DNA from 4 places in the Mycobacterium virginiense genome. Region 3 is predicted to be linked to each of the others. Evidence: riboswitches for the same ligand, from Rfam matches in the RefSeq annotation. Region 3 holds a riboswitch; each other region holds the start of a gene.
The links. A riboswitch is a leader RNA that binds a small molecule or an ion and turns the genes downstream of it on or off. The one in region 3 is predicted to bind cobalamin.
Positions count from the first base shown of each region.

Region 1: another riboswitch for cobalamin. It lies ahead of MJO54_RS18085 (ABC transporter substrate-binding protein); the one in region 3 lies ahead of metE (5-methyltetrahydropteroyltriglutamate--homocysteine S-methyltransferase).
Region 2: another riboswitch for cobalamin. It lies ahead of MJO54_RS18005 (magnesium chelatase subunit D family protein); the one in region 3 lies ahead of metE (5-methyltetrahydropteroyltriglutamate--homocysteine S-methyltransferase).
Region 4: another riboswitch for cobalamin. It lies ahead of MJO54_RS18120 (PPE family protein); the one in region 3 lies ahead of metE (5-methyltetrahydropteroyltriglutamate--homocysteine S-methyltransferase).

Region 1 covers NZ_CP092430.2:3,703,772-3,711,732, forward strand. The annotation lists gene MJO54_RS18070 (cobyric acid synthase) at 1-850, opposite strand, end outside; gene cobF (precorrin-6A synthase (deacetylating)) at 850-1,587, opposite strand; gene cobN (cobaltochelatase subunit CobN) at 1,584-5,156, opposite strand; cobalamin riboswitch at 5,295-5,481, shown strand; gene MJO54_RS18085 (ABC transporter substrate-binding protein) at 5,520-6,716, shown strand; gene MJO54_RS18090 (FecCD family ABC transporter permease) at 6,713-7,753, shown strand; gene MJO54_RS18095 (ATP-binding cassette domain-containing protein) at 7,750-7,961, shown strand, end outside.
Region 2 covers NZ_CP092430.2:3,689,315-3,697,275, forward strand. The annotation lists gene cbiE (precorrin-6y C5,15-methyltransferase (decarboxylating) subunit CbiE) at 1-1,157, opposite strand, end outside; gene MJO54_RS18000 (dienelactone hydrolase family protein) at 1,172-1,969, opposite strand; cobalamin riboswitch at 1,993-2,140, shown strand; gene MJO54_RS18005 (magnesium chelatase subunit D family protein) at 2,169-4,157, shown strand; gene cobO (cob(I)yrinic acid a,c-diamide adenosyltransferase) at 4,157-4,771, shown strand; gene cobBC (bifunctional hydrogenobyrinic acid a,c-diamide synthase/histidinol phosphate aminotransferase CobBC) at 4,774-7,131, shown strand; gene MJO54_RS18020 (cobalamin biosynthesis protein) at 7,131-7,961, shown strand, end outside.
Region 3 covers NZ_CP092430.2:1,280,546-1,288,506, reverse strand. The annotation lists gene MJO54_RS06410 (gamma carbonic anhydrase family protein) at 35-553, opposite strand; gene MJO54_RS06405 (crotonase/enoyl-CoA hydratase family protein) at 559-1,347, opposite strand; gene MJO54_RS06400 (thiolase family protein) at 1,362-2,507, opposite strand; gene MJO54_RS06395 (SDR family oxidoreductase) at 2,615-3,274, shown strand; cobalamin riboswitch at 3,319-3,532, shown strand; gene metE (5-methyltetrahydropteroyltriglutamate--homocysteine S-methyltransferase) at 3,654-5,948, shown strand; gene MJO54_RS06385 (mycobacterial-type methylenetetrahydrofolate reductase) at 6,022-6,912, shown strand; gene MJO54_RS06380 (cation-translocating P-type ATPase) at 7,224-7,961, shown strand, end outside.
Region 4 covers NZ_CP092430.2:3,716,278-3,722,163, forward strand. The annotation lists gene MJO54_RS18110 (aminotransferase class I/II-fold pyridoxal phosphate-dependent enzyme) at 1-1,124, opposite strand, end outside; gene MJO54_RS18115 (pyridoxamine 5'-phosphate oxidase family protein) at 1,165-1,821, shown strand; gene MJO54_RS18120 (PPE family protein) at 1,803-3,401, opposite strand; cobalamin riboswitch at 3,434-3,588, opposite strand; gene MJO54_RS18125 (NADP-dependent isocitrate dehydrogenase) at 3,672-5,886, opposite strand, start outside.

The DNA of each region.
Region 1 (7,961 bases), 2.4 Mb from region 3:
CGAACACCACGTCCAGATCGGGTTCCAAGCCGAGGGCGTCCAGGTCGGTGAAGTTGCTGATCCGCGGGAACCGAATTACCGCGACCCGGCGTGCCCCGGTGCGCCCCGAGCGCCGGCCGTCCAGATCCAGCGCGTCCTCGGAGTCCAGCCACAGCTCCGGATGCCACGGCAGGGTGCCGAACACCCGACGACCGGTGAGGCGCTCCAGGTCGGCCAGCCCGGGCTCCAGCAACCGCAGCTGCCCGCGGAACTTGTTCACGATGAACCCCGCCACCAATGCCTGGTCCTCTTCCGACAGCAGCGCGACGGTGCCGAAGAACGCCGCGAACACCCCGCCGCGGTCGACGTCACCGACGACCACCACCGGCAGGCCGGCGTGGCGCGCCAGGCCCATGTTCACGTAATCGCCGGCGCGCAAATTGATCTCGGTCGGGCTGCCGGCCCCCTCGGCGACGATCACGTCATAGCGCCCGGCGAGATCGTCGTAAGCACGGTGCGCGGCCGCAGCCAACTCCGCGCGGCCGTGCATCCAGTTCGACGACGACAGCGCCCCCCACGGCCGGCCCATGAGCACCACATGACTCTGCTGGTCACTGCCGGGCTTGAGCAGAACCGGATTCATCGCCGGCTCCGGGTCAACGCGCGCAGCGCAGGCCTGAATCCATTGCGCCCGACCGATTTCAGTCGTCACGCCGCCGGCACCGACGCACACCATGGAGTTGTTCGACATGTTCTGCGCCTTGTACGGCGCCACCCGCACACCGCGGCGCGCCAGCGCCCGGCACACACCGGTGGCCACCACCGTCTTGCCGGCGTCGCTGGTGGTTCCGGCGATCAGGATGCCCGCCATCAGGTTCGCCGCACCAGGAACACATCCATCACCCAACCCGCCTCGGCACGGGCCGCATCGCGGGCGGCCGTGATCTCCTCGACGACGTCACAAACCCGTCCGGTGACCAGCCGCTCCCCCGACGCACCGAGGTTGGCGCCCCACCAGATCGTCCAATCGGCCACCGCAGAAAGATCGAGCCGGTCCGGGTTGAGCATCGCCACGATGTTGTCCTGACCCGCGGCGACCGCCTCCGCCAGCCGCCGGCCGGTGGTGATGTGCACCGGACTGCCCACTTCATGCAGCACGATCCGATGCCGGGCTGCCAGCAGTTGCGGGGCGCTTATCCCAGGCAGCACGTCGTAATCCAGCTCGACCCCAAGGGCTTTCACCCGCTCGACGATGCGGATTGTCGAGTCGTACAGTGCCGGGTCGCCCCAGACCAGGAAGGCGGCGGTGCCGCCGCGGGACCGCAGCACGTCGGCGTAGCGCTGCGCCCGGGCCGCGTGCCAGTCCGCCACGGCGTGGGCATAGCCGGGCTCGGTCAGCCCCGGGGAGCGGTCGCGGGCCGGGTCGGCAACCGCGACGATAGGGATCGAGGGGGCGTAGGTGTCGACGATGGTGCGCCGCAATGCCAAAAGACCGTCGTCGGAGGACTTCTCGGATGCCACTACGTAGTCGGCTGACCGCAGTGCGCTGGCGACCTCGGCGGTGACGTGCGCAGGTCCCATGCCGATTCCGAGAATCCAGACTTTCACCGATCCTCCAGGTCGCCTTCTACGTCCAGGTAAGCCTGCCGCAACGCCGCCATGGTCTCGGGGTCGGGGTGCTCCCACAGGCCGCGGTCGGCGGCCTCGGTCAACCGTTCCACAATGCCGTGGAGCGCCCACGGGTTGGACTTGTCGAGGAACTCGCGGGTCTGCGGGTCCAAGACATACTCGGCCGCGAGCTTTTCGTACATCCAGTCGTGCACCACGCCGGCGGTGGCGTCGAACCCGAACAGGTAGTCGACGGTGGCGGCCAATTCGAATGCACCCTTGTAACCGTGGCGGCGCATCGCGGAGATCCAGCGCGGATTGACCACCCGCGCGCGGAACACCCGGGCGGTCTCTTCGGCCAGCGTGCGGGTGCGGATGGCGTCCGGCGAGGTTGAGTCGCCCACATAGGCTTTCGGGTCGGCGCCAGTCAGCGCCCGCACGGTCGCGATCATGCCGCCGTGATAGACGAAGTAGTCATCGGAGTCGGCGATGTCATGCTCGCGGGTGTCGATGTTCTTGGCGGCCACCTTGATCCGGCGGTAGTTGGTGCGCATGTCGTCGGCCGCCGGCGCGCCACCGAGCCCGCGACCGTAGGCGAACCCACCCCAGGTGGTGTAGACCTCCGCCAGGTCCTTGTCGTCACGCCACGTCCCGGATTCGATGACCTGCAGGATTCCCGCCCCGTACGACCCGGGCGCCGAACCGAAGATCCGGGTGGTGGCGCGGCGCAGATCGCCGTGTTCGATCAAGTCGGCGCGAGCATGCGCCGCCACGAAGTTCGTGTCGTCGGGCTCGTCGAGGGTGGCGACCATCTGCACGGCATCGTCGAGCATCGACACCACGTGCGGGAAGGCGTCCCGGAAGAACCCCGAGATGCGCACCGTCACGTCGATTCTGGGCCGGCCGAGCTCCTCGGGTGAGATGACCGCCAGCCCGGACACCCGCCGCGACGCCTCGTCCCACTCGGGTCGCACGCCGAGCAGGGCCAGCACTTCGGCAATGTCGTCGCCGGAGGTGCGCATCGCCGAGGTGCCCCACACCGACAGCCCGACCGATTCCGGGTAGCCGCCGGTGTCATCGAGGTAGCGCCGCACCAACGAGTCGGCCATCGCCTGCCCGGTCTGCCACGCCAGCCGGGACGGCACCGCGCGGGGGTCGACGGTGTAGAAGTTGCGTCCGGTGGGCAACACGTTGACCAGGCCACGCAACGGCGACCCCGACGGCCCCGGCCGTACGAACCCGCCGGACAGCGCGTGCAGCACCGCGTCCAACTCGGCCGACGTGCCGGCCAGCCGCGGAACCACCTCGGTGGCAGCGAATCTCAACACCCGACATACCTCGGGGTCAGGATGCAGCGTGTCAGCCAGGCCGGTCTCCCAACCGCCAGCCTCCATGGCTTCGACCAACGCGCGAGCGCGGCCCTCGATCTCGTCGACGACCGTCGCAGCGGCGTCTTCCTTGAGCCCCAGCGCGGCCCGCAGGCCCGGTACCGCATGGTCTACCCCGCCCCACACCTGCGGAGCCCGCAGGATCGCCAGCACCAGGTTCACCCGCTCCGGTCCGGTCGGAGCGCCGCCAAGCACGTGCAGGCCGTCCCGGATCTGGGCGTCCTTGATCTCACAGAGCCAGCCGTCGACATGCAGCAGGAAGTCGTCGAACTCCTCATCCTCGGGCCGCTCCTCCAGGCCCAGGTCGCGGTGCATCTCCGCGGCCCGCATCAGATTCCAGATCTCACCGCGGATCGCCGGCAGCTTGGCCGGGTCCATGGACGCGATGTTGCCGTACTCGTCGAGCAGTTGCTCGAGGCGCGCGATGTCGCCGTAGGACTCCGCGCGTGCCATCGGCGGGATCAGGTGGTCGACGATCGTGGCGTGCGCCCGCCGCTTGGCCTGGGCGCCCTCGCCGGGGTCGTTCACCAGGAACGGATAGATCAACGGCAGGTCGGCGATCATCGCGTCGGTGGCGCACGCGGAAGACAACGCCGCGGTCTTACCGGGCAGCCATTCCATCGATCCGTGCTTGCCCAGGTGTATCACCGCGTGCGCGCCGAAACCATGTGCCAGCCAACGGTATGCGGCCAGGTAGTGGTGGCTGGGCGGCAATTCCGGGTCGTGGTAGATCGCCACCGGATTCTCCCCGAAGCCTCGGGGCGGCTGGATCATCAGCACGACATTGCCGGATTGCAGTGCGGCCAAAACGATCTCGCCGGCGTCGTTGACGAACAACTTGCCCGGCGCCGGACCCCACGCCGTCGTCATCGCATTGCGCAGGTCGTCGGGCAACTCGGCGGTCCACTGCGCATACTGCTGCGCGGTGACCCGCACCTGGGCGCCGGCCAGCTGCGCAGCGGACAGCCAGTCCTCGTCCTGACCACCGGCCTCGATCAGGGTGTGGATGAGGCGATCCCCTGCCTGCGTCTCGTCAGCGACGTCGAGCACGCCGAAGCCGTCTCCGACGTCGTAGCCCTCCGCCGCCAGCCGCTGAAGCAACCGCACCGCCGACACCGGGGTGTCCAGACCAACGGCGTTGCCCACCCGGGAGTGCTTGGTGGGATAGGCCGACAGCACCAGCGCCAGCTTCTTCTGCGCGTTCGGGATACGGCGCAGCACCGCGTGATTCACCGCGACCCCGGCCACCCGGGCGCACCGCTCGGGATCGGCAGCGTAGTGCGGCAGCCCGTCGTCGTCGATCTCCTTGAAGGAAAACGGGACGGTGATGATCCGGCCGTCGAATTCCGGGATGGCGATCTGGGTGGCCGAATCCAACGGGGTCACGCCGTCGTCGTTGGCCTCCCAGTCCGCGCGCGAGGACGCCAGGCACAGTCCCTGGAACACCGGGATGTCCAGCGCCGCGATCTGTTCGATGTCCCACGCGCCGTCGTCGTCACCGGCACTGACCCCGGCGGTGGCGTTCATCGCCCCACCGGCGGCCAGCATGCAGACCACCAGCGCATCGAGCTGACCCAGCGCGGCGAAGAGCTCGTTGGGGGCGTTGCGCAGCGAGGCGGCGAAGATCGGCACCCCGACCGCCCTGCCGGTGGCATCGATGGCATCGGCCAAAGCGTGGGCGAATCCGGCGTTGCCGCTGACCTCGTGGGCGCGGTAGTACAGCACCCCGATCCGTACCGGGTTCGCAGCCTCGACGCCTTCCCGCTGGGCGAACCCCCATTCCGGGATCACCGCCGGCTCCTCGAAACCCTCACCGGTGAGCAGCACCGTGTCGCACAGGAACGCGTGCAGCTGGGCGAGGTTGGCCGGCCCGCCCTCGGCGAGGTAGGCGTGCGCCTGGGCGGCCAGGCCGATCGGGACCGTGGAGCACTCCATCAGCTCGGCGTTGGGCGAGCGCTCCCCGCCGAGCACCACCAGCGGCAGGCCGGTCGCGCGCAGCAGCTTCAGTTCCTCGGCGATCTCGGCCGATGACCCCAGGATGCGCAGCACCACGACATCGGCGCCGTTGACCAGCGGTTCGATGTCGTGGCGTGCGGGGTTCCCGAGCCGGTATGCCGCGCCGCTGGCCCGCGCGGACAGCAGGTCGGTGTCAGAGGTGGAGAGCAGGGCGATACGCCGCATAATCGGTTCCTCCCGGGGGTTCGCGCCCCGCATAGTCGGATGCCCCGCGGCCAGTATCTGGCTAACACAGTGGCGGAACCGCGCCGGAATTTGAGTACCGGACTTCCTGACGCCACGAGACGGCGGCCAGCCTAACGCAGCGCGGCATGCAACAATGTCGCCGGTAAGGCGATGACGAATGAGGAAGCCGGTGCGAATCCGGCGCGGTCCCGCCACTGTCATCGGGGAGCGACCCTCATCAGCCACGGCCCGCCACTTGTGGGGTTGGAAGGCGAGGCGAGCAGTGATCCGAGAGCCAGGAGACTCACGTCAACGCGTCCTGCGTACCGGGGCGGTGTACCCCGAGGAAGCTGACTCACGCTCATGTCCCGTGCGTTGCGGGTAGTTGCTGCGCTCCTGGTAGCGCTGGCCACCGCGCTGTCGTTGGCCGGCTGCTCCGGCGAACCCGCTTCCCGCACACTGCAAGCGCGTTCCGGCTGCATCACCGGCTTCGATCCGGCCGCCGACTACTTCCCGGACAAGTCGACGCTGACCGAGGCCACCAACTTCGCCATCACCTACCACGGCAGCTACCAGGTTCTTACGGTCAAGCGGCCCTACCTCGGCGGCAAGCCGATGTCGTGGGTGTTGGTGCGCTGCGGTGCGCCCGCGCCGACGCTGACCGGGGAGCTGGCGAACGCCCAGCGGATCACCGTGCCGGTGCAGAGCCTCTACTCGGGTTCGACGACGCATCTGGCGATGATCACCGAACTCGGCCAAGCGGGCGTGGTCACCGGAGTGGCGAGCCCGGCAGCCGTCGCCGACCCCCAGATCCGTGCGCGCATCGACACCGGTGAGATCGTCGGCTACGCGCCCGGCGGGCAGATCAATATCGAGCGCGTGATCGGTGCGGGCCCCGACCTGCTGGTCACCGAGGGCATCGACGACCCCGGCTATCCGAAGCTGCGCGAAGCCGGTACCCCGGTGCTGGCCGACGCCGAATGGCTGGAACCGACCCCGCTGGGCCGCGCCGAGTGGATCAAGGTGTTCGCCGCGCTGACCGGGACCGAACGCCAAGCCGCGCAGGCCTACCGGTCCATCCGCGACCGTTACCGTGCCTTGGCGGCTCAAGCCGCCGCGACCAAGCCCGTCGAGGTCTTGGTCGGCACCATGTACTCGGGCAGCTGGTCGATGCCCACCGGCGAGAGCTACTCGGGACGTCTGGTCGCCGACGCCGGCGGCACCTATCCCTGGCTGTCGGAGACCGGCGCCGAGAACCGGCAACTGAACTTCGAGTCGGTGTACGCCCGTGCCGGTACAGCGCCGGTCTGGCTGATCACCGACGACTGGCACACCCTGGGCGATGCGGTGGCCCGTGACAGCCGCTATGGCGAGCTGACCGCGCTGCGGACCGGCCACGTCTGGTCGGCGACCAAGGCAATGACATCCCTTGGCGGCAACCTCTATTGGGAACGCGGCACGGCCCGACCGGATCTGCTACTCGGCGACTTGGTCGCGATCCTGCATCCCGAGCTCGCCACCGACCACGCGTTCGAGTTCTACCGGCGGGTGCCGCGATGAAGCCGCGTATCGCCCTGGTGCTGACCGCGCTGAGCGCCGCGGTGGTCCTGCTGGCCGTGCTCGGGCTGGTGCTCGGACCGGTGCGGGTGCCGGTGCTCGACACCGTGCAGGTGCTGTTCGGCGCCGAACCCTCCGACCCGCGCTGGCAGGTGATCGTGTGGAACATGCGGTTGCCGCGGGTGCTGACCGCGCTGGCCGCCGGGTCCGCGCTGGGCGTCGCCGGCCTGCAGCTGCAAACCCTGTTCCGCAACACCCTCGCCGATCCCTACATTCTGGGCGTGAGCTCCGGGGCGAGCCTGGGCGTCGCGGTGGTGGTGCTGCTCGGCGGGGCGGCCGGCGGCGGTTTCACCACCGCGGTGGCCGGTGCCAGCCGCGCCGCGGAAGTGATCGCAGCGGCGCTGGGTGCGGCGGCCATGCTGACGCTGGTTCTGGTGCTGTCGCGATGGACCCGCTCGGCGGCGACGCTGCTGCTGATCGGTGTGATGATCGGCGCGGCCAGCACCGCGCTGGTGAGCTTGGCGCTGGTCTACTCCGATCCGCAGCGGGTGCAGCAGTACCTGTTGTGGGGCCTGGGCAGCTTCGCCGGAACCGGTTGGGCCGATTTGGAGTTGCTGCTGCCGCTGGTGGCCGTCGGGCTGTTGACCGCGGCGATGACGATCCGGCCGCTCAACGCCCTGCTGCTCGGCGAGAGTTACGCGGCGACCATGGGCATCAACGTGCACCGGGCCCGGATCGTCACGGTCGTCTCTGCGTCACTGCTGGCCGGCGTGACGACCGCGTTCTGCGGCCCGATCGCATTCCTCGGGCTGGTGGTGCCGCACGTGGCCCGCATCGTGGTGGGTACCTCCGATCACCGGGTGGTGGTCCCGGCGGTGGTCTTGCTGGGCGCGGTCGCCGCGCTGGGCTGCGGCGTTGTCAGTCAGGTGCCCGGCAGCGATCTGGTCATCCCGATCAACGCGGTCACCGCGCTGGTGGGGGCACCGGTGGTGATCGCCGTGCTGCTGCGGGCCCGGCGAGGATCGGGGTTGCCGTCATGACGCCACCGGCCGTCGAGCTGGCCGGCCTGGCCATCGGCTACCGCAGCCGGCGCCGGTCGACGACAGTGGCGACCGGACTGGCCGCTCAGGCTCGCCGCGGCGAACTGACCGTGCTGATCGGGCCCAACGGAGCCGGCAAGTCCACCCTGATCCGCACCCTGGCGGGTTTGCAGCCCGCGCTCGGTGGACGTGTCCTGTTGGACGGCGC
Region 2 (7,961 bases), 2.4 Mb from region 3:
AGGGACCCCAGCGGCGCTGCGTGCTCCACCTGGATGCGGGTCAGCTCGCCGCCGTGTTCGCGGTAGGCCGCCGCCAACAGCGCCTCGGTCTCCAGCGTGACGCCGTGGGCCACCACCCGGCCCCCCGGCGCCAGCGCGGCCAGGCAGGCCGCCAGCACCCCATCGCGGCTCAGACCGCCGCCGATGAACACCGCATCCGGGGCGGGCAGGTCCGCCAACGCGTGCGGGGCCGCGCCACGAACGACCTGCAACGCGGGCACACCGAGGTTGCGGGCATTGTCCGAGATACGTTGCGCCCTAGCGTCGTTCGCCTCGATTGCGATGGCACGGCAGGCCGGATGCGAGCGCATCCATTCGATGCCCACCGAGCCGGCACCGGCACCGACGTCCCACAGCAACTGCCCGGGAGCCGGGGCCAGTCGCGCCAGCGCGGCGGCCCGCAGGTCACGTTTGGTGAGCTGCCCGTCGTGGTCGTAGGCGTCATCGGGCAGGCCGGCCGCCCAGCCGTACGCCGGCGGGCCGGCCAATTCCAGCCCGACGATATTGAGCCGCGGGGCCGAACCGGCAAAGCTGGCGGCGGTGGTCTCCACTCGCGATTCGGCGGCTCCCCCGAGATCGCCGAGCACCACCATCCGGCTGGCTCCGTAGCCACGCTCGGTCAGCAGGGCGGCCAGCTGCCCCGGGGTGCTCTCATCGGACGACAGCACCAGCACCCGCCGCCCCGGCGCCAACTCCCGCAGCACCGCATTCACGTCGGCGGACCTGATCACCGCCGCGGACTCCGCGGACCAGCCCAACCGGGCCCGGGCCAGCGTGACCGACGAAACCGCCGGAATCACCGTGACCCGCTGCGCTCCGAACAACTCGATGAGCGTGCTGCCCACACCGGACAACAGCGGATCACCCGAGGCCAGCGCCACCACGCGCTGCCCGTCCAGCGCGTCGAGCAGCGCGGGCAGCCCGGCGCGCAGCGGCGACGGCCAGGTGTGGCGCTGTTGACCGTCGACCGCGGGCAGCAGGTCCAGGTGACGCGGCCCGCCGATCACGACGTCGGCCGCCAGCACCGTCTGCCTCGCCGGCTCGCCCAGCCCGGCCCAGCCGTCGGCACCGATGCCCACTACGGCGATGCGTTCGGCGGGGCGGGGCTGGGCTGGCACAGCGGCGATCGTAGCTAGGTCAATCGCTGCGTGAGGAATTCCACCACCCGCTTGCGCGCCTCGTAGGCGGGGTGGCCGTCGACCTCGCGGACCTGGTCGGTGAGCACCGAGTGCGCCATCCGGGACAGACCGTGCGCGTTGCCCGACGAGGAATCGATCTCGATGACCTCGAAGGCGTCCCCGAGCCGTGCCTTGAGCGTCGCGAAGCGGTCACCGGGGGCCATCTTGTCCTCGCTGAACCGCAGGCCCAGAGCGCACAGGCCGTCGGTGGCGGCCCGGTCGGCGACGACACCGAGCTCGACCTCGGAGAGACCCGGGTCGCGGCGCTGCTTGAGCGTGAGCGGGATCGGGACCGACGGCTGGCTCAGCACCGGCGCCAGCACCGCATCGTCGACGGCCGCGGCCAGCGCGAAACCGCCGGTGAAGCACTGACCGATCACCCCGACGCCCTTGCCGGGCGTCTTCTCGTTGAGGTCGCGGGCCAGCGCCCGCAGGAACTGGGTGACCGGGCGCTGCTTGTCGGTGGCGAACGCGGCGAACTCGCGGGTCACGCAGGCCCGAGCGATCGTGGTCGCGGCGTAGCCCGGCGTGATCGCCTTACCCGGCTCGCCGAACAACGAAGGAATCGCCACGGTGAACCCGTTGTCCACCAGGTGATTTCCCAGCGCCAGCACTCCGGGGTGTATCCCCGGGATCTCCGGGATCAGCACCACACCAGGACCCTCGCCCTTGCGGTACACGTCGTGGGTGAACTCGCCACCGGTGAACGGTTCGGCGACCCATCCGGTCAAGTCTGCTTCAGGTGCACTCACTGGTCGTGTGCCCTTTCTCTCGGTCGGCGTCTGCGGCCCCGAGTGTTAGGGTATCGGCGCGAAGCGCCAGGGAAGTCGGTGTGACTCCGACGCAGGCCCGCTACGGTGTTCCGCGGCGCATTTCGGTGCGCCACGGTCAGTCCGAATACCGGCTTCGCGTCGCCAACACACAGGTGTTGGCCACACGAGCGGAGCCTCAATGCAACAGCTGTACCCCTTTCCCGCTGTCCTCGGCGGCGACCCGGATGCCCCGGGCGGCCTCGACGACATGGCGCTGGCGCTTGTCCTGAGCGCGATCTCCCCCGGTATCGGCGGGGTGCTGATCCGCGGCGAGAAGGGCACCGCCAAGTCGACGCTGGTTCGCGCGCTTGCCCAGGTGCTGCCGCCCATCGACGTGGTGGCCGGTGACCGGTTCTCTTCCGATCCCGCTGAGGCGAACCCGCTCTCCCCCGACGGCCCGTTCCCCAGCGACGCGGCCACCGAGACCCGCCCGGTGCGGCTGGTGGAGCTGCCGGTGGGCGCCACCGAGGACCGGGTGGTGGGTTCCATCCACCTGGAGCGCGCGCTGAGCGCCGGCACGGTCGACTTCGAACCCGGGCTGTTGGCGCGCGCCAATCGCGGCATCCTCTACGTCGACGAGGTCAACCTGCTGGCCGACCACCTGGTGGACCTGCTGCTGGACGCCGCGGCAATGGGGCGGCTGACGGTCGAGCGCGACGCGGTCTCGGTCACCCACGCCGCCCGGTTCGTGATCGTCGGGACGATGAATCCCGAGGAGGGCGAGCTGCGCCCCCAACTGCTTGACCGGTTCGGTCTGACCGTCGAGGTGTCTGCCCCGCGCGATCCGGTGCTGCGGGCCGAGGCGGTGCGGCGGCGGCTGGCGTTCGACGCCGACCCGGATGGCTTCGCCGCGACGTATGCCGCGGCCGAAGATCGGCTGCGCGCCCGGATCCATCAAGCCCAGGAACTGCTGCCGCAGGTGGCACTGACCGACGCTGCGCTGGTCAAGATCGGCGAGATCTGCGCGGCGTTCGACGTCGATGGCCTGCGCGGCGACATCGTCTGTGCCCGCACCGCGGTAGCTCACGCGGCCTGGCAGGGGCGCGACGCGGTCAATATCGAGGACTTGCGGGTGGCCGCCCGGTTGGCCCTGCCGCATCGGCGGCGACGCAAGCCGTTCGACGCACCGGGTCTCGATGAGGCCGAACTCGACGAACTGCTGCCACCCGAGGAGCCCGAGCCCGACCCGGACGGTCCGGGACCCGACGGGCCCGAGCCCGATGGTCCGCCGGAAGGTGGTTCGCCGCCGCCGGAACAACAGCGCGGGCCCGCACCGACCGGGCACCCTGGGCCGGGCTCCACCTCGACCGTGGGCGCCGACTCCCCGTACCGCGCCAAGCTTTTCGCGGTCGACGGCGTGGGCGAAGGACGCGCCGGCCGGCGCAGCCGGGCCCGCACCAGCTCCGGACGCCGGGTGGGCGCCACCGCATCCGGCAACGCCGGCGGATTGCACCTGTTCGAGACGCTGCGCGCCGCTGCGCCGCATCAGGGCGCCCGGGGCCGTGCTGAAGGTCGGATGATCCTGCAGGCGACCGATCTTCGACGCGCCGTCCGGGAAGGCCAGGAGGCCAACCTGGTGTTGTTCGTGGTCGACACGTCCGGGTCGATGGCCGCCATCGAGCGGATGCGCCATGTCAAGACCGCGATCTTGTCCTTGCTGCTCGACGCCTACCGTCGCCGGGACCGGGTGGCGGTGGTGACGTTTCGGGACACCAAGGCGGAGTTGGTGTTGCCCGCGACCGGATCGGTAGAGATCGCCGCCGTGCGGCTCGACGAGTTGCCTGCCGGTGGCCGCACCCCGCTGGCCGAGGGCCTGCTGGAGGCCGCGGAGGTGATCCGCCGGGAGCGGCTGCGCGAGCCGGCCTGCCGCCCGCTGCTGGTGGTGCTGACCGATGGGCGGGCCACCGCCGGAGCCGAACCGGTGGAGCGCTCCCTTCTGGCCGCCGACCAGCTTGCCGGACAAGGATATTCGGCCGTCGTGGTCGATTGCGAGAACGGCCGGATGCGACTCGGCTTGGCCCGGATGCTGGCCGAGCACTTGCGGGCCGAATACGTGCCGCTGCCGCAGGTCAGCGCCGAGGCATTGACCGACGTCGTCCGCGATGCCACCGGAAGAGGAGCCGCCTGATGCCCCAGGGACAACCATTGACGGTGCCCGACGACAACCTGACCACCCGCCAGCGCCGCAACCGGCCGCTGCTGATGGTGCACACCGGCGACGGCAAGGGGAAGTCCACTGCCGCATTCGGATTGGCGCTGCGCGGTTGGAATCAGGGCTTCAATATCGGGGTCTTCCAGTTCGTGAAGTCCGCGAAGTGGCGGGTCGGCGAACAGACCGTGCTCGAGCGGTTGGGCGAGCTGCACGCCGAGACCGGTGAGGGCGGCCCGGTGCAGTGGCACAAGATGGGCTCGGGCTGGTCGTGGAGCCGCAAGGCCGGCGGCGTGGAGGATCACGCCGGCGCCGCCGCGGAGGGCTGGGCCCAGATCAAGGAACGCCTGGCGGCACAGACCCACGACCTGTACATCCTCGACGAGTTCACCTACCCGATGGGTTGGGGCTGGGTGGACGTCGAGGACGTGGTGGAGACCTTGGCCAACCGTCCGGGCCACCAGCACGTCGTGATCACCGGCCGGCGCGCCGATCCGCGGTTGATCGAGGTCGCCGACCTGGTCACCGAGATGACCAACATCAAGCACCCGATGGACGCCGGCCAGAAGGGCCAGCGCGGCATCGAATGGTGAGCGTGGTGGGCGTTCCCCTACCCCGGCTGGTCATCGCCGCACCCGCATCCGGGCACGGCAAGACCACGGTGGCGGTCGGAGTAATGGCCGCGCTGGCCGCCCGCGGCGTGCAGGTCAGCGGACACAAGGTCGGCCCGGACTACATCGATCCCGGCTATCACGCGCTGGCCACCGGCCGGCCGGCCCGCAACCTGGATCCGTATCTGGTCGGCCCCGACCGGATCGTGCCGTTGCTGCTACACGGCGCCGCGGGCGCGGACGTCGCCGTGATCGAAGGCGTGATGGGGCTTTTCGACGGGCGCCTGGGCACCGACGGTGAGGCCTCCACCGCGCACGTCGCGGCGTTGACGGCAACGCCGGTAGTACTGGTCGTCGACGTCTCGCATGCCTCCCGGACACATGCCGCGGTCGTAGCGGGCCTGGCCGGTTTCGATCCGGCGGTGCGCATCGCCGGGGTGGTGCTCAACAAGGCCGGCAGCGCGCGGCACGCCGATGAAGTCGTTGCCGCGTTGCGCCCCAGCGGTATTCCGGTGCTCGGGGTGTTGCCCCGCGACGCGGGCGTGCAGACGCCGTCGCGGCATCTCGGGCTGGTGCCGGCGGCCGAGCGCGACGAATCGGCCGCCATGACCGCTCGACTTGCCGAGCTGATGGAGCAGCACGTGGACGTGGACACGCTACTGGCGGTGGCCCGCCAGGCTCCGGAATTGACCGGCAACGCCTGGGAGCCGGCCGCCGAGGTCCGTGCCGCCTCGGGGCGCCGGCCGGTGGTGGCGGTCGCCGCCGGACGCGCCTTCACCTTCGGCTACACCGAGACCTTCGAGCTGCTGCGCGCCGCCGGTTGCGAGGTGGTCAGCTTCGACCCCCTCACCGACAGATGTCTGCCGACCGGCACCGCCGGGATCTATCTGGGCGGCGGGTTTCCGGAGGTCTACGCAGAACCGTTGGGCGCCAACACCGCCCTGCTGGGTGCGCTGCGGGCGGCGATCGCGGCGGGCGTGCCGACCGTCGCGGAGTGCGGCGGGCTGGCGTATCTGTGCCGTCGGGTGGGTGATGACGCCGGGGTCGGCGCGCTGCCGGGTGATGCGGCGATGACCCCGCGCCTGACGTTGGGCTATCGGGAAGCCACGGCGGCGGCCGACAACCTGCTGGCGCGGGCGGGAGATCGGGCCAACGGACACGAATTCCACCGCACCCAGGTCGTTTTCGATCACGCTGTGAGCGCGGCCTGGCAGCTTCCCGACGGCCCGGACGGTTTTGGCTCGACGAGCCTGCATGCGTCCTACCTGCACACCCATTGGGCCGGACATCCCGGGTTGGCGCAGCGGTTCGCGAACGCGGTACACGGTTTCAGCGGCCCGGATCTGCACCATCACGGCGATGTCGAGGCCGCACCCGGGCTGCTCGATTTCGCGGTCAACGTCTACGCCGGGCCACGACCGGACTGGCTCGAGCGCGCCCTGCATGCCTCCCTCGACGACGCCGTGGCCTACCCCGAGGCGTCGGCGGCCCGCGCCGCGTTGGCCGCCCGGCACGGTCGCACCGCTACGGAGGTACTGCCCACAGCGGGCGCGTCGGAGGCCTTCGACCTGGTGGCTCGCATGCGGCCGTGGCGCTCCCCGGTGGTGGTGCATCCGCAGTACACCGGCCCGCATGCCGCATTGACCGCCGCGGGCCACAGCGTCGGTACAGTGCTGTGCACGGCCGACGACGGCTTCGCGCTGCACCCGGATGCGGTGCCCGAGGACGCCGACCTCGTCGTCGTCGGTAATCCGACCAATCCCACCGGGGTGTTGCATCCGGCGCAGACGCTGCGTCAGTTGTTGCGTCCGGGCCGGGTGGTGCTGATCGACGAGGCGTTCCTCGATGCCATTCCCGGTGAGCCGGAAACCCTGTCCGGAGAGCGTCATTCGGGGCTGTTGGTGAGCCGCAGCCTGACCAAGCACTGGTCGATACCCGGGGTACGCGCGGGATACCTGCTCGGCGATCCCGCGCTGCTCGCCGAGGCCGCACGACTGCAGATCCCCTGGTCAGTGTCCGCATCGGCGTTGGCCGCCATGCTGGCCTGCTCGGATGAGCGAGCGTTGTGCGAAAGTGAGCTGCGGGCTCGGCAATTGACGTCGTGGCGGGCGCACCTGGATGAGGGGCTCGCCGCGCGCGAGGTGCGGTTCGTCGCGGGCTTGGCCCCGTTCGTTCTTGCCCAGGTCGGCCGTGGGGTGCATACGGCGTTGCGCGAGCGCGGAATTGCCGTGCGACGCGCCGATACTTTTCCCGGCCTGGATGACAGCTGGGTGCGGATAGCGGTACGGCCCCCGGACCTGACCGACCAGCTGCTGGCCGCACTCGACCGGATTCGGCGGTGATTGCTTCCCGGACACTCGGGCTGGCGCTCGGCTACGCCGCCGACCGCGCCTGGGGCGATCCACGGCGGCTGCATCCGGTCGCCGGATTCGGGACGTGCGCGCTGGCGTTGGAGCGGCGGCTTTACCGCGATGATCGGGCAAGCGGGGTCGCCCACATCTTGGTCTTGGTCGGGAGCGTCATCGGGCTGGCCTACGCGGGTGAGCGTTCAGCCCGCAATCCGTTGGCCCGCACGGCACTGACTGCGGCCGTCACCTGGGCGGTGCTCGGCGGCCGGTCACTGGAACGCGAAGCCGAGACCGTGCACGCCTTCCTGGCCGCCGGCGACCTGGAGTCCGCCCGGACCCGGGTGCGCAACCTGGTCGGTCGTGATACGACCGCGTTGGGTCCAGACGAGGTCGCGCGTGCCGTCGTCGAATCCGTGGCGGAGAACACCTCCGACGCGGTGGTGGCATCGCTGGTGTGGGGTGCGGTGGCGGGCATTCCGGGCCTGGTCGCACACCGCGCCGCCAACACACTGGATGCCATGATCGGGCACCGCAACGCCCGCTACGACCGGTTCGGCTGGGCGGCAGCACGATTGGATGACCTGCTGGGATTGCCGGCTTCCCGGTTGAGCGGTGTCCTGGCAGCTGCCCTGGGCCCTGATCCCGCCGGAGCGCTGCGGGCATGGCACCGCGACGCCCGACAGCACCCCAGCCCCAACGCCGGGGTGGTCGAGGCCGCCTTCGCCGGGGCGCTGGGGCTGCAACTCGGCGGGGTCAACACCTACTACGGAAATCGGCGCGAGGATCGCGCCCGGATGGGCTACGGTCGGGCGCCTGCGCCATCC
Region 3 (7,961 bases):
TAGCGGCGAAACGGCGGCCGGTGGCCCGAATGCGTTAGTTCGCTCGATGGACTTCGATCAAGCGCCGGTATGCCGCGGCATTGTGCCGATTGTTACGGACCTCGGCCTCGCTCAGGTCGCGCCGCACCCGTCCCGGCACCCCCGACACCAGTGACCGCGGCGGCACCACCATCCCCTGCGGGATGACGGCACCGGCCGCGACCAGCGAGCCCGCCCCCACCACGGCGCCATTGAGGACGATCGCTCCCATGCCGATCAGGCAGTCGTCCTCAATGGTGCAACCGTGCAGCACCGCGTTGTGCCCGACGCTGACGTGCGCCCCCACTCGGCAGGGGAACTCCTTGTCGACGTGGACGGTCACGCCGTCCTGGATGTTGGTGTCGATCCCGATCTCGATCGGCTCGACCTCGGCGCGCAGTGTCGCCGAGTACCAGACGCTGGCCCGAGCGGCCAGGCTGACCTGGCCGATCAGGCTGGCGTTGGGCGCCACCCAGGACTCCGGGTGTAGCTGCGGGGCGCGCCCGCGGATGGAGATGAGAAGCGGCTCGGGCACGCCGCTCAACGCGCCTTCCACACTGGTGCGCGCTTCTCGGCGAACGCCCGGGGGCCCTCCTTGGCGTCCTCGGACCGCAGCACAGCGGAGAACTCCCGGCCGGTGCGAGCCCAACCGTCCACTTCGCCGGGGATGGCGCCGTCGTCGACGCCGTAGGCGATCCGCTTGCTGGCCCGCACCGACAACGGCGCGTTGACGGTGATCCGTTCGGCCAACTCAAGTGCTGCCTCCAGCGCTCCGCCGTCCTCGACCACCCGGTTGACCAGTCCCCAGCGGGCCGCGTCGGCCGCCGAGATGGGCTCCCCGGTGTAGAGCAGCTCCAGGGCAACTTTGCGGGGCAGCTGATCGATGATGCGGAACACCCCGCCGGCACCGGCGATCAGACCGCGCTTGACCTCGGGCAGCCCGAATTGGGCGCGCTGCTCGGCGATCACCAGGTCGCTGGCCAGCGCGATCTCGGTGCCGCCGCCCAGCGCGGTGCCGTTGACCGCCGCGATGACGGGCTTGTCGATGAAGTGCTGCACGAAGCCGGCGAAACCCCACTCCGGGTGTTCGGGGTGGTAGATGTTCTCCCGGTTGGCGATCGCCTTGAGGTCGGCTCCGGCACTGAACGACTTGTCGCCGGCTCCGGTGAGCACTACCGCGCGCACCTCATCGTCGTCTTGAGCCTGCGCCAAGGCGTCGCCGATGCCGGCACTGACGGCGCCGTTGATCGCATTACGGGCGTCGGGCCGGTTGATCGTGATCAGCAGGACGTTCCCGCGCCGCTCTACCAGAACGGCCGCGTCACTCACAGCAGCACCAGTACTCACAGCAGCTCCAGGATGGTCGCGTTGGCCTGGCCGCCGCCTTCGCACATGGTCTGCAGTCCGTAGCGAATTCCGTTGGCGCGCATGTGGTAAAGCATGGTGGTCATGATCCGGGCACCGGAGCCGCCGAGCGGGTGACCCAGCGCGATCGCACCGCCGTTGGGGTTGAGCTTCTTCGGGTCGGCACCGAGTTCGGCGAGCCAAGCCATGGGCACCGGGGCGAAGGCCTCGTTGACCTCGAACACCCCGATGTCGTCGATGCTCAGGCCGGAGCGCTGCAGCGCCTTCTGGGTCGCCGGGATCGGCGCGGACAGCATCATCACCGGGTCGGCACCGGCCAGCGTCGCGGTGTGCACCCGGGCCAGCGGGGTCAGGCCCAGTTCGCGCGCCTTGGCCGCCGACATGAACAGCAGCGCCGCCGAGCCGTCGGAGATCTGGCTGGAGTTACCGGCGTGGATCACGCCGTCCTCCTTGAAAGCGGGCTTGAGCTGGGCCATCTTCTCCAGGGTAGTACCGCGGCGGATGCCCTCATCCTCGCTGATGACGTTGCCCTCGGGGTCCGTGATCGAGACGATCTCGTCCTTGAACGCGCCGGCGTCCTGTGCGGCACCGGCCTTTTCGTGCGATGCCAGCGCGAACTCGTCGAGCGCGGTACGGCTCAGGCCCCACTTGGTGGCCATCATCTCCGCACCGATGCCCTGGTTGGGGGTCTGGCTGTAGCGCGCCTTGAAGGAGTCCCCGTACGGACGGCCACCGTTGGCCAGCGAGGAGCCCATCGGGGTACGCGACATCGACTCGACGCCGCCGGCGACCACGACGTCGTAGTGTCCGGCGACCACACCGGCGGCGGCAAAGTGCACCGACTGCTGGCTGGAGCCACACTGGCGGTCCACGGTCACCGCCGGCACCGTCTCCGGCCAGCCCGCGCTCAGCACCGCCGTGCGGCCGATGTCCAGGGCCTGCTCACCGGCCTGCATGACACAGCCCCAGATCACGTCGTCGACCAGCGCCGGGTCCACGCCTGCCCGGTTGACCAGCCCGTTGAGCACCTGGGCGGACAGCTCGGCCGGGTGTACCCCGGACAGTCCGCCGTTGCGCTTGCCGATCGGCGCGCGCACCGCTTCGACGATGACGGCTTCAGCCATGGGTGCTCCTTTATCAATTCGGGGTCTTGTTGCCTCGATTGTCGACGGGCGCGCTCGGCCGGCGTCAGCGGGGGTCACTCCGGGGGCTCCCGCGTACCGTCGGATCCATGGCACGCATCGTGATCATCGGCGGCCACGGCAAGATTGCCCTGCTGCTGGCCCCCATCCTCGCCGCCCGCGGCGATCAAGTCAGTTCGGTGTTCCGCAACCCCGACCACGCCGAAGAGGTCGCGGTCACCGGTGCGGTCCCGGTGGTGGCCGACATCGAGCAGCTCGACACCGACGGTCTCGCCCGACTCATGGCAGACCACGACGCGGTGGTGTTCTCCGCCGGCGCCGGCGGCGGAAACCCGGCACGCACCTACGCCGTCGACCGTGACGCCGCCATTCGCAGCATCGACGCCGCCGCGAAAGCCGGTGTGCGGCGCTTCGTGATGGTGTCCTACTTCGGCGCGGGCCCCGATCACGGCGTTCCCGAAGCCGATCCGTTTTATCCGTACGCGCAGGCCAAGGCCGCCGCCGACGCCCACCTACGCGCCAGCGACCTGGACTGGACGGTGCTGGGCCCCAGCCGGCTGTCTCTCGACCCGGCTACCGGCAAAATCGCCGTCGGTCCCGACACGGCTAAAGGCCAGGTCTCTCGCGGCAACGTCGCGTTGACGATCGCGGCCTGCCTGGCCGACAAGTCGACTATCGGCCGCACCGTCGAGTTCAACGACGGCCAGACCCCGATCCCGGAGGCACTCGCGGCCGGTCGAGCCGAGTAATCTCGATCACGCAACTGGTTTGCCGTTGTCGCCGCCAGGCGGCCTCGGCATCGAGCGCACCGCAGTTTACGCAGTTTTCCGTGGAGCGCAAGAGGGAACCCGGTGAGAATCCGGGACTGTCCCGCAGCGGTATGCAGGAACGACCGCCGTCATAAGCACTGGTCACGGGTTAGCCCACCGACTGGGAAGCGACGGCCATTAGGTGCACCTCGGTGCGCGCCTGCGAGTCCGAATACCTGCCCGTTGTGCTGGGCGCGCCGCGCCCGGCGGATCAACGCCTCGCGGAATAGGCGTCTGGTTTTGAGGGTTATAGTGCTTTATATATAGGCACGGGACCGGATCAGCTGGGCGGCTGCTGGCGTTGACCCACCCTCGTCGATTGAAGGATCAAATCGTGACCGTTCAACCTTTTACCGCCACCGTTCTCGGCTCACCGCGAATCGGACCGCGCCGCGAACTCAAGCGCGCCACCGAAAGCTACTGGGCCGGAAGGATCGGCCAGGACGAGCTGAAGAAGGTGGCCGCTGGCCTGCGCCGGGACACCTGGGCTCAACTGGCCGCCGCGGGGCTCGACTCGGTACCGGTGAACACGTTCTCCTACTACGACCAGATGCTCGACACCGCGGTACTGCTGGGGGCACTCCCGGCCCGGGTGGCCGGCGTCGCCGACGAGCTCGACCGCTACTTCGCCGCCGCCCGCGGCAACGCCGAGATCGCTCCGCTGGAGATGACGAAGTGGTTCGACACCAACTACCACTACATCGTTCCGGAGATCGGCCCGGACACGACGTTCTCCCTCAACCCCGCCAAGGTGCTCTCCGAGCTCGCCGAGGCCAAGGAGCAGGGCTTCGGCGGAAACGTGGCCCGACCGGTGATCATCGGCCCGGTCACGTTCCTGTTGCTCAGTAAGGCCGTCGGCGGTGCGCCGGCGCCGATCTCGCGTCTCGAAGAGCTGACCGACGTGTACGCCGAGCTGCTGGCCAAACTGGCCGACGCCGGCGCGGAATGGGTGCAGATCGACGAGCCGGTGCTGGTGACCGATATCTCCGCGGACGCCCCGGCCCTGGCCGAGCAGGTGTACAGCCGCCTCGGCGGGCTGAGCAACCGGCCGGCGATCTTCGTGGCCACCTACTTCGGTGACCCCGGCGCCGGGCTGCCCGCGCTGGCCAACACCCCGGTCGAGGCGATCGGTGTGGACCTGGTCTACGGGCCCAACACCGCTATCGCATCGGTCCCCCAACTGGCCTCCAAGATTCTGGTCGCCGGGATCGTCGACGGCCGCAACATCTGGCGCACCGACCTGCAGGCCGCGCTGGCCAAGTTGGCGTCACTGCTGGGCCCCGCCGGGGCGGTGGCTGTCTCTACGTCGTGCTCGACGCTGCACGTGCCCTACTCGCTGGAGCCCGAGACCGGCCTGGACGACGCACTGCGCAGCTGGCTGGCGTTCGGCGCCGAGAAGGTGACCGAGGTGGCCACCCTGGCCCGCGCCCTGCGTGAGGGCCGGGACGCGGTCGCCGCGGAGATCGCCGCGTCCAACGCCGCGGTCGCCTCCCGCAAGTCCGACCCGCGACTGAACAACGCGGCGCTGCGCGCCCAGATCGCCGAGATCCGGGCGGCCGGTATCCAGCGCGGTTCGGCCGAGGCACGCCGCGCCGCCCAGGACGAGCGGCTGCACCTGCCGCCGCTGCCGACCACCACCATCGGTTCGTTCCCGCAGACCGTGGAGATCCGCAAGGCCCGCGCGGCCCTGGTGGCCGGGGAGATCAACGAAGCGGAGTACACCGACCGGATGAAGGCGGAGGTCGCCGCCGTCATCAAGTTGCAGGAGGACCTCGGGCTCGACGTGCTGGTGCACGGCGAACCGGAACGCAACGACATGGTGCAGTACTTCGCCGAGCAGCTCGAGGGCTTCTTCGCCACCAGCAACGGCTGGGTGCAGTCCTACGGCAGTCGCTGCGTGCGCCCGCCGGTGCTGTTCGGCGACGTGACGCGGCCCAAGCCGATGACAGTTGATTGGGCCACCTACGCCCAGTCGCTGACCGACAAGCCGGTCAAGGGCATGCTCACCGGTCCGGTGACCATCCTGGCCTGGTCGTTCGTCCGTGACGACCAGCCGCTGGCCCACACCGCCTACCAAGTGGCGCTGGCGATCCGTGAGGAGACGGTGGATCTGGAGTCCGCCGGCATCGCGGTGATCCAGGTCGACGAGCCCGCCCTGCGCGAGCTGTTGCCGGTGCGCGACGCCGACAAGGCGGCCTACCTGGATTGGGCGGTCGGTTCGTTCCGGATGTCCACCTCGGGCATCTCCGACGCGACGCAGATCCACACCCACCTGTGCTACTCGGAGTTCGGCGAGGTGATCGGTGCGATCGCCGACCTGGATGCCGACGTCACCTCGATCGAGGCGGCGCGCTCGCACATGGAGGTGCTCGACGACCTGAACGCGATCGGCTTCTCCAACGGGGTGGGACCGGGTGTCTACGACATCCACTCGCCACGCGTGCCGAGCGCCGACGAGATGGCTGCTTCGCTGCGCGAGGCGCTGGATGCTGTTCCGGCGCAACGCCTCTGGGTGAACCCCGACTGCGGTCTCAAGACGCGCAAGCCCGACGAGGTGACGGCATCGCTGGCCCATATGGTTGCCGCGGCCAAGGAAGCCCGCACCGGCCTGTGACCGTCTGACATGTTGCGCCCCAGAGCCATTTCTGGGGCGCAACATGTCCTTTCCATGAGAACGGAGTCCCCTGGTGCCGTTGAACACCATCGCACTGGAATTGGTGCCGCCCAACACCGATCGTGGGTGTGAGCACGCCCGCGAAGAGGCCTACAAGGTCCTGCAGCTCTCGGACCAAGCGGGTATCGCGGGCCGGATCGGTCACGTCATGATCCCCGGGCTGATCCCCGAGGACGACGATCGGCCGATCGAGATGAAACCCAAACTCGATGTCCCGGAATTCTGGTCGACAATCCGTCCCGAACTGCCCGGCGTACGTGGACTGTGCACGCAGGTGACCGCATTCCTCGACGAGGCGGCGCTGCGGACGCGACTGGTAGGCCTGCGCCAGGCCGGGTTCGACGGAATCATCTTCGTCGGTGTCCCCCGCACGCTGAACGACGGTGAGGGCGGCGGCGTCGCACCCACCGACGCGCTGTCGAAGTTCGACGATCTCGTCGACAACCGGGGCGTCATCCTCATCCCGACCCGGGACGGCGAGCGCGAACGCTTCGACTTCAAATGTGACCGGGGTGCCACCTTCGGGATGACGCAGCTGCTCTACTCGGACGCGATTGTCGGATTCCTTCGCGACTTCAAGAACGTCAGTGATCACCGGCCCGAGGTCCTGTTGTCGTTCGGCTTCGTGCCAAAGATGGAGAGCAAGGTCGGGCTGGTCGATTGGTTGATTCAGGATCCGGGCAACGAGGCCGTCGCCGCCGAACAGGCCTTCGTCCGGACTCTGGCCGCAGGCGAACCCGACGCCAAACGCCGGCAGCTGCTCGATCTGTACAAGCGGGTCATCGACGGCGTGGCCGAGTTGGGCTACCCGTTGAGCCTGCACTTCGAGGCTCCCTACGGCATTTCGAGACCGGCATTCGACACCTTCGCCGAGATGCTCGCCTACTGGTCGCCGCACGCGTAAACCGGCAACAGCCGTGCCGGCGCCGCCAGATCTGTTGGAAATGGCAGTAATTCACCGGCATTTCAAGTGGGGTCTCGTCGGCGTTCAGCTGGTCGCCGCCTACCGGACCTACCTTCGAGCGTGAAGGGGAGTAGTTCCTACCCGCCACACCTGTGGCGGATGTGAATGGTCGTCAATACGGCGGGTTCCACCCGCCCGGTCATTCAGCGGACCCAGGACTTTCGCGAGCGAGACCTTCGGACGATTGACCATGTCGACCGAAGGCTCCGCGGGCTTTCCTTGCAGATTCGGTCGCCGAGCGAAGGAGACCGATGCCCCCCTCGATACCTGCCCTAATCGACGATGTCGAACCGGCAACCGACGAGCCTCTCGATACCATCACCGCCGTCCCGCTGATCGACGACGAACTCGACAACGAACTCGACAATGTCGCCGACGGTCGCGCGCCCCGCGGCGCCCCCGCACCGGGCGACGGATTGTTGGCGGTCTCCACCGCGGCGATGGCAGGTATCAGCGCCGTCGGCTTGGGCATCGCACTGGCCGGACGTGTCCTGCGCTTTCCGCGCCTGCCGGCCAGTGTCCAAGGCGCCGTGGTCGCCCTGGACCACCAGCCGCGGCTGCGCCGACTCCTCGAGGAACGCATCGGTAAACGCGCAACGGACACTGCCATGGGGCTGGCCTCCACCGCGGCCAACGCGCTCGCCGTCGCCCCGTCGATTCTGGCGATCGACCTGGCGATCAACACCTTCAAGGCAGCCGAAACGCGCGCCGACGCCCGGGCATGGTCCCGGCGCGAACTGGCCCGCCCCACCACCGGATCCGAGACGCAGTCAGCCGCACGTCCGGTACCTGCCCCGGTCGGCCCAATCGAACAACACCTGCAGCGCGGCACCTGGGTCCAGGCCATCGGCGCGGCGGCGGTCGGTGCGGCCAGCCGCGACCCGAACCTGGCCGGCAATGCCGCGTTGGTCGCCGTGCCGAAAGCCGCCCGCTCCACGCAGGAATCGTTCGCGGCGACACTGGGTCGCGGACTGGCCAACAACGACGAG
Region 4 (5,886 bases), 2.4 Mb from region 3:
GGGATCCATACGTTGAGCCCGGACCGGCCGTGCGCGATCACGCCCCGGTCGGCCAGCGCCGCGCACAGCCCGAGGCGGGCCGCGCGGTAGGCGGCTTCGGCCTCGGCCACCCGCCGCGTCGCCGCGTCGTCGCGCCACAGGTCTACCGCCAGGTTCTGCAGCAGGTGGCTGACCCAGCCCGGCCCGAGCCGCTGGCGACCCTGCACCCGTTCGACGGTGCGCTGGTCACCGGCCAGCACCGCCAGCCGCAGGTCCGGGCCATACGCCTTCGCCGCCGACCGAACGAACGCCCAGTGCCGGGTCACGCCCGCCAGCGGATGCAGCGGCACCCCGGCGATCGCCGCACCGTGGTCGTCTTCGACGACCAGCACATCGGCTGCGTCCAGCAGAGCCCGCAGGGCATCGGCTCGTTCGGCGGAAACCGCGGCGCCGGTGGGATTTTGGGCGCGACTGGTCACCACCACAGCACGCACCCCCCGTTGCAGCGCGCGGTCCAGGTCGGCAGGCAGCGGGCCGTCGTCATCGACTCCGACCGGCTCCGGTGTCAGCCCCAGCGCGCCGAGCAGATCGAGCAGGTTGGGCCACCCCGGATCTTCGACGGCCACCCGGTCACCGGGACGCAGGTGGGCGCTGAGCACCCGCTCGATTCCGTCCAGGGCCCCGGAGGTGACCGCGAGGTGGTCGGCCGGTACACCGTCGGCGGCCAGCTCGGCCGCGGCATGCTCGGCCAGTGCCGACGCGATCGGCGGATGCCCGTAGAGCACCACCGGCCCGGGGTGCGCCGGCACAGCGGCGATAGCGGGCAGCAGCGCCGGGTTGGGGTTTCCGGTGGACAGATCCCGCACGTCCGGCGGCACGGCCAGCCCGCGCAGCGAGCGCGGTGTGGTCGCCGGCCGATCTCGCACCCGGGTGCCACGGCGACCGGAGCTTTCGACCGCGCCGCGGTCGCGCAGCAGCCGGTAGGCGGCGGCGACGGTGTTCGGGTTCACCCCGAGTTGCTGGGCCAGCCCGCGTATCGGCGGCAGCGCGGCCCCGGGTGCCAACGCGCCGCGCGCGATGCCTTCCTCGACGCTCGCCGCGATGGCCTCGGCTCCCCCGCCGGTAATGCTGTATTGTACTGGCACATCTCCAATATTGCACTAGTACATTAATGGAGGCAACCCCGTGTCCTACGCACCGACACCCCAGACCACCCCCACCCGGTATCGGGAACGGGCTCGCTACGACCGCGACACCGTGCACCGCATCCTGGACGAGGCGCTGATCTGCCACCTGGGATACACCCGCGACGGCCATCCGGTGGTGCTGCCGACCACGCACGCCCGGGTCGACGAGACGCTGTATCTGCACGGCTCCACCGGCAGCGGCCCGGTGCTGGCCGCCGGCCCGGGCGGTCTGCCGGTCTGCGTCACCGCCACCCTGGTCGACGGGCTGGTGCTGGCCCGCTCGGCGCTGCATCATTCGATGGCCTACCGCTCGGTGGTCGTCATCGGCGCCGCCCGCCTGGTCGACGACGAGGCCGAGAAGCGGCTCGGGCTGGACGCACTGCTCGATCACGTCGCACCCGGCCGGGCCGCCGACGCCCGGCCGCCCAACCGCCGGGAACTGGCGGCCACTGCGGTGCTGGCGCTCGACCTGGTGAAGGTGTCCGCCTCGGTGCGCGACGGCGGCCCCAACGACGAACCCGAGGACGTCACTCTGCCGCACTGGGCGGGAGTGGTCCCGCTGCGGATGGTCGCCGGACGCCCGGAACCGGCCGCCGACCTCGACCCGGCCATCGCGCTGCCGTCTTACCTGGAGTCTTACCGCAGACCGCGCTGATACTCCGGCATCCAGGTGCCCGGCGTCATCGGAGTGGTGGCACCGCCGCCGAAGGCGTCGGCCGCCAGGGCGGTGAGTCCACTCGGCAGCACGGCATCCGAGGCGTCGTCTAAGTCCATGTATTCGTACCCGCGGCCGAGCATGTCGGCCTTTGCGCGCCGCCGCCGGCGGGACTTGACCTTCTCCTCGGCGACCACGGCGTCCACCGGCGCCGCGGCGGCCTCGGGCTCCGCGGCCTTGCGTCGGCGAGCACTGGTGCCCGCGGCCCGACGGGCCTGCTGGCTCGCGCCGGCGACCAGATACATCGCGGCCAGACTGTCCCCCGGGGACAGCGGTGGTGCGGGCGGCGGAGGGGGCGCCGGCGGCGCTGCGGGCGGCGGCGGTGCAAGAGCGGGCGCCGGAGCGAGGGCCGGGGCCGGAGCGGGAACCGGCGGCGTCGGAGCGACCGTCAGGCCGGCGAACGGCGGGGGCATGACCGGAACCACCGGAACCGGAACCGCATGCAGCGCAGCCAGGCCGGACAACCCCGCCAATCCGGCCAACGGCGCCGCGGCCAGTGGCGCCAATGCGGCGGTCAGCATCGGCAGCACAACCGGAATCAGCACCAGAGCCTGCTCCAGCAGCGTCTTGAGCAGGGCGATCACGTCGGTGATGATGGTGCCGATCGCCTGTACGGCGGTGAACATCAGCGTCGCGGCGATGGTGGCCGGATTACCGGAGGCGAAGGCCGCGGCCAGATCCGCGGCGATGAACGCGAACGTCTGCGACAGATAGGCCGCGAACGAGCCGAAGTCCATCGGGTAGCCGAGCGCGAACGCGATGTTGAACGGGTGCAGAAAGCTCAGCGGATTGCCGGTGATGCTCAGCCAGGGGTCGAACCCGCCGAACATCGACTGGAGGAACGGGTTGCTCGCCAGCTCATCGATCATCGGCTGCAGCACCTTGTTGTAGAAATCGGTGTAGCCGCTGTTCTGCAGCCATTCCATGATCTCGTTCTGTCGATCCGGCGGAAGCTGCGGCTGGCTGGCGTCCGCGGACTGGGCTTTGGCGATCTGTGGCGCCGCCGACGTCTGCGGGCTCGACGCCACCGCGGTGCCCGCTACGGCCTGATAGGTAGCCATCACGGTGGCGGCCTGCAACCACATCCGGCCGTAGTCGGCCTCATTGAGCGTGATCGGGATGGTGTTGACACCGAAGAAGTTGGTGGCCACCAGCACCGCGTGGGTGGCGTGATTGGCCGCAAGTTCACCCAGCGTCGGCATCGCGGCCAGTGCGGTGCTGTAGGCGGTGGCCGCGGCCTGCTGGGCGGTGGCGGTCAGGGCGCTGGCGACCCCGGCCTGGATCAGCCACGCCAGATACGGCAGATTCGCCGCCACATACGCTTCGGCGCTGGGACCCTGCCACGCCCCGGCCTGCACTGCCCCCAGCAGTGCCGTCAACTCGTCGGCGACCGCACTGTATTCGGCGCTCAGCGTGTTCCATGCGGCAGCCGACGCCAACAGCGGACCAGCCCCGGGGCCCGCCGACAGCAATGTCGAGTGGACTTCGGGTGGAGACGCGATCCAGATCGGCGCGGTCACGGTCGTCAGCTCTCTCGGGTTACCCGCCCCGAATCGGAGGTTGCGACGACGTGAGTGTCTGGCTCTCGGGTGAGGTCACTCCCCCGATGACAGTGGCGGGACCGCTCCGGATTAACACCGGATTCCTACATCGTCATCGCCTTACCGGCGAATTGTCGCACGTTGAGCGTCGCCGGCACCCCCGAGTGGGAAATCCACGACGACTCCGTCGGCGTGTCCGTCGGGAGATCCCCACTCGGCGGGGCCGAGGCGGCAGGGAGCCGCCCGACCTCAGTCCTTGGCGTCGATCGCGGCGTTCAGCGTCGCACTGGGCCGCATGACCGCCGAGGTCAGGTCGTGGTCGGGCGCGTAGTAGCCGCCGATGTCCACCGGCTTGCCCTGCACCGCGGCCAGCTCGTTGACGATCACGTCCTCGTTCTTGCCCAGCGTGTTCGCCAGCGCCGCGAAGTGCTTGGCCAGCTCGGCGTCCTCGGTCTGCGCGGCAAGCTCGTCCGCCCAGTGCTTGGCCAGGTAGTACTGGCTGCCGCGGTTGTCGAGTTCACCGGTCTTGCGCGACGGGCTCTGGTTGGCGTCCAGCAGCTTGCCGATCGCCGAGTCCAGCGTCTCGCCCAGGATCTTGGCGTGGACATTGCCGGTCTTGGCGCCCAGGTCGTCGAAGCTGGCGCCCAGCGCCAGGAACTCACCGAGCGAGTCCCAGCGCAGGTGGTTCTCCTCCACCAGCTGCTTGACGTGCTTGGGGGCCGAACCGCCCGCACCCGTCTCGTACATGCCGCCCCCGGCCATCAGCGGCACGATCGACAGCATCTTGGCGCTGGTGCCCAGCTCCAGAATCGGGAACAGGTCGGTGAGGTAATCGCGCAGGATGTTGCCGGTGGCGGCGATGGTGTCCTGTCCGCGAATCAGCCGCTCGAGGGTGTACCGCATCGCCCACACCTGCGGCATGATCTGGATCTCCAGGCCGTCAGTGTCATGGTCCTTCAGGTAGGCCTTGACCTTCTTGCGCAGCTCCGCCTCGTGCGGACGCTCGGTGTCCAGCCAGAACACCACGGTCATGCCCGACGCCCGTGCCCGCTGGACGGCCAGCTTCACCCAGTCCTGGATGGCGGCGTCGGTCACCGTGCACAGCCGCCAGATGTCGCCGGCCTCCACCTTCTGGGTCAGCAGCACCTCGCCGGTGGCCAGGTCCACGATGTCGGCGACGCCGGCCTCGGGAACCTCGAACGTCTTGTCGTGGCTGCCGTACTCCTCGGCCTTCTGCGCCATCAGCCCGACGTTGGGGACGGTGCCCATGGTGGCCGGGTCGAACTGGCCGTGGGTCTTGCAGAAGTTGATCAGCTCCTGGTAGATCCGGGCAAACGTCGATTCGGGGTTGACGGCCTTGGTGTCCTTCTGCCGCCCGTCGGCGCCGTACATCTTGCCGCCGGCCCGGATCATCGCCGGCATCGAGGCGTCCACGATCACATCCGACGGTGAGTGGAAGTTGGTGATGCCGTTGGCCGAATCGACCATCGCCAGCTCGGGACGGTGCTCGTGGCAGGCATGCATGTCCTCGATGACCTCCTCACGCTGGGAGGCCGGCAGGGTCTCGATCTTGTTGTACAGGTCGACCAGACCGTTGTTGACGTTGACGCCCAAGTCGTCGAAGAGCTTCTGATGCTTGGCGAATGCGTCCTTGTAGAACACCTTGATGGCGTGGCCGAAAACGATCGGGTGGCTGACCTTCATCATGGTCGCCTTGACGTGCAGGGAGAACATCACGCCGGTCTTGCGGGCGTCCTCCATCTGCTCCTCGTAGAACTCGCGCAGCGCCTTGACGCTCATGAACATCGAGTCGATGACCGTGCCGTCGAGCAGCGACACCTTCTCCTTGAGCACGATCGTCTTGCCGCCGTTGGTCGTCAGCTGCATCTTGACGTCGCGGTCGCGGTCCAGAGTCATCGACTTCTCACCGTGGTAGAAGTCGCCGTGGCGCATCGTCGCTACGTGGGTACGCGAGGCCTGTGACCACTCGCCCATGCTGTGCGGGTGCTTGCGCGCGTACTCCTTGACCGCCTTGGGCGCACGACGGTCCGAGTTGCCTTCCCGCAGTACCGGGTTCACCGCACTGCCCAGGCACTTCGCGTAGCGGTCGTGAATGTCGCGCTCAGAGTCGGTCTTGGGGTCCTCGGGGTAGTCGGGCAGCTTGTAGCCCTTGCCCTGCAGTTCCTTGATGGCGGAGACCAGCTGCGGCACCGAGGCACTGATGTTGGGCAGCTTGATGATCGTGGTGTCGGGCAGCTGGGTCAGCCGGCCGAGTTCGGCCAGGTTGTCCGGCACCCGCTGGTCTTCGGTCAGACAGTCGGGGAATGCGGCCAGGATGCGGGCCGCAAGCGAGATGTCACTGGCTTGGACGTCGATTCCCGCGGGCCCGGTGAAGGCCTGCACGATCGGCAGGAACGAGTACGTCGCCAGCAGCGGCGCCTCGTCGGTCAGCGTGTAGATGATG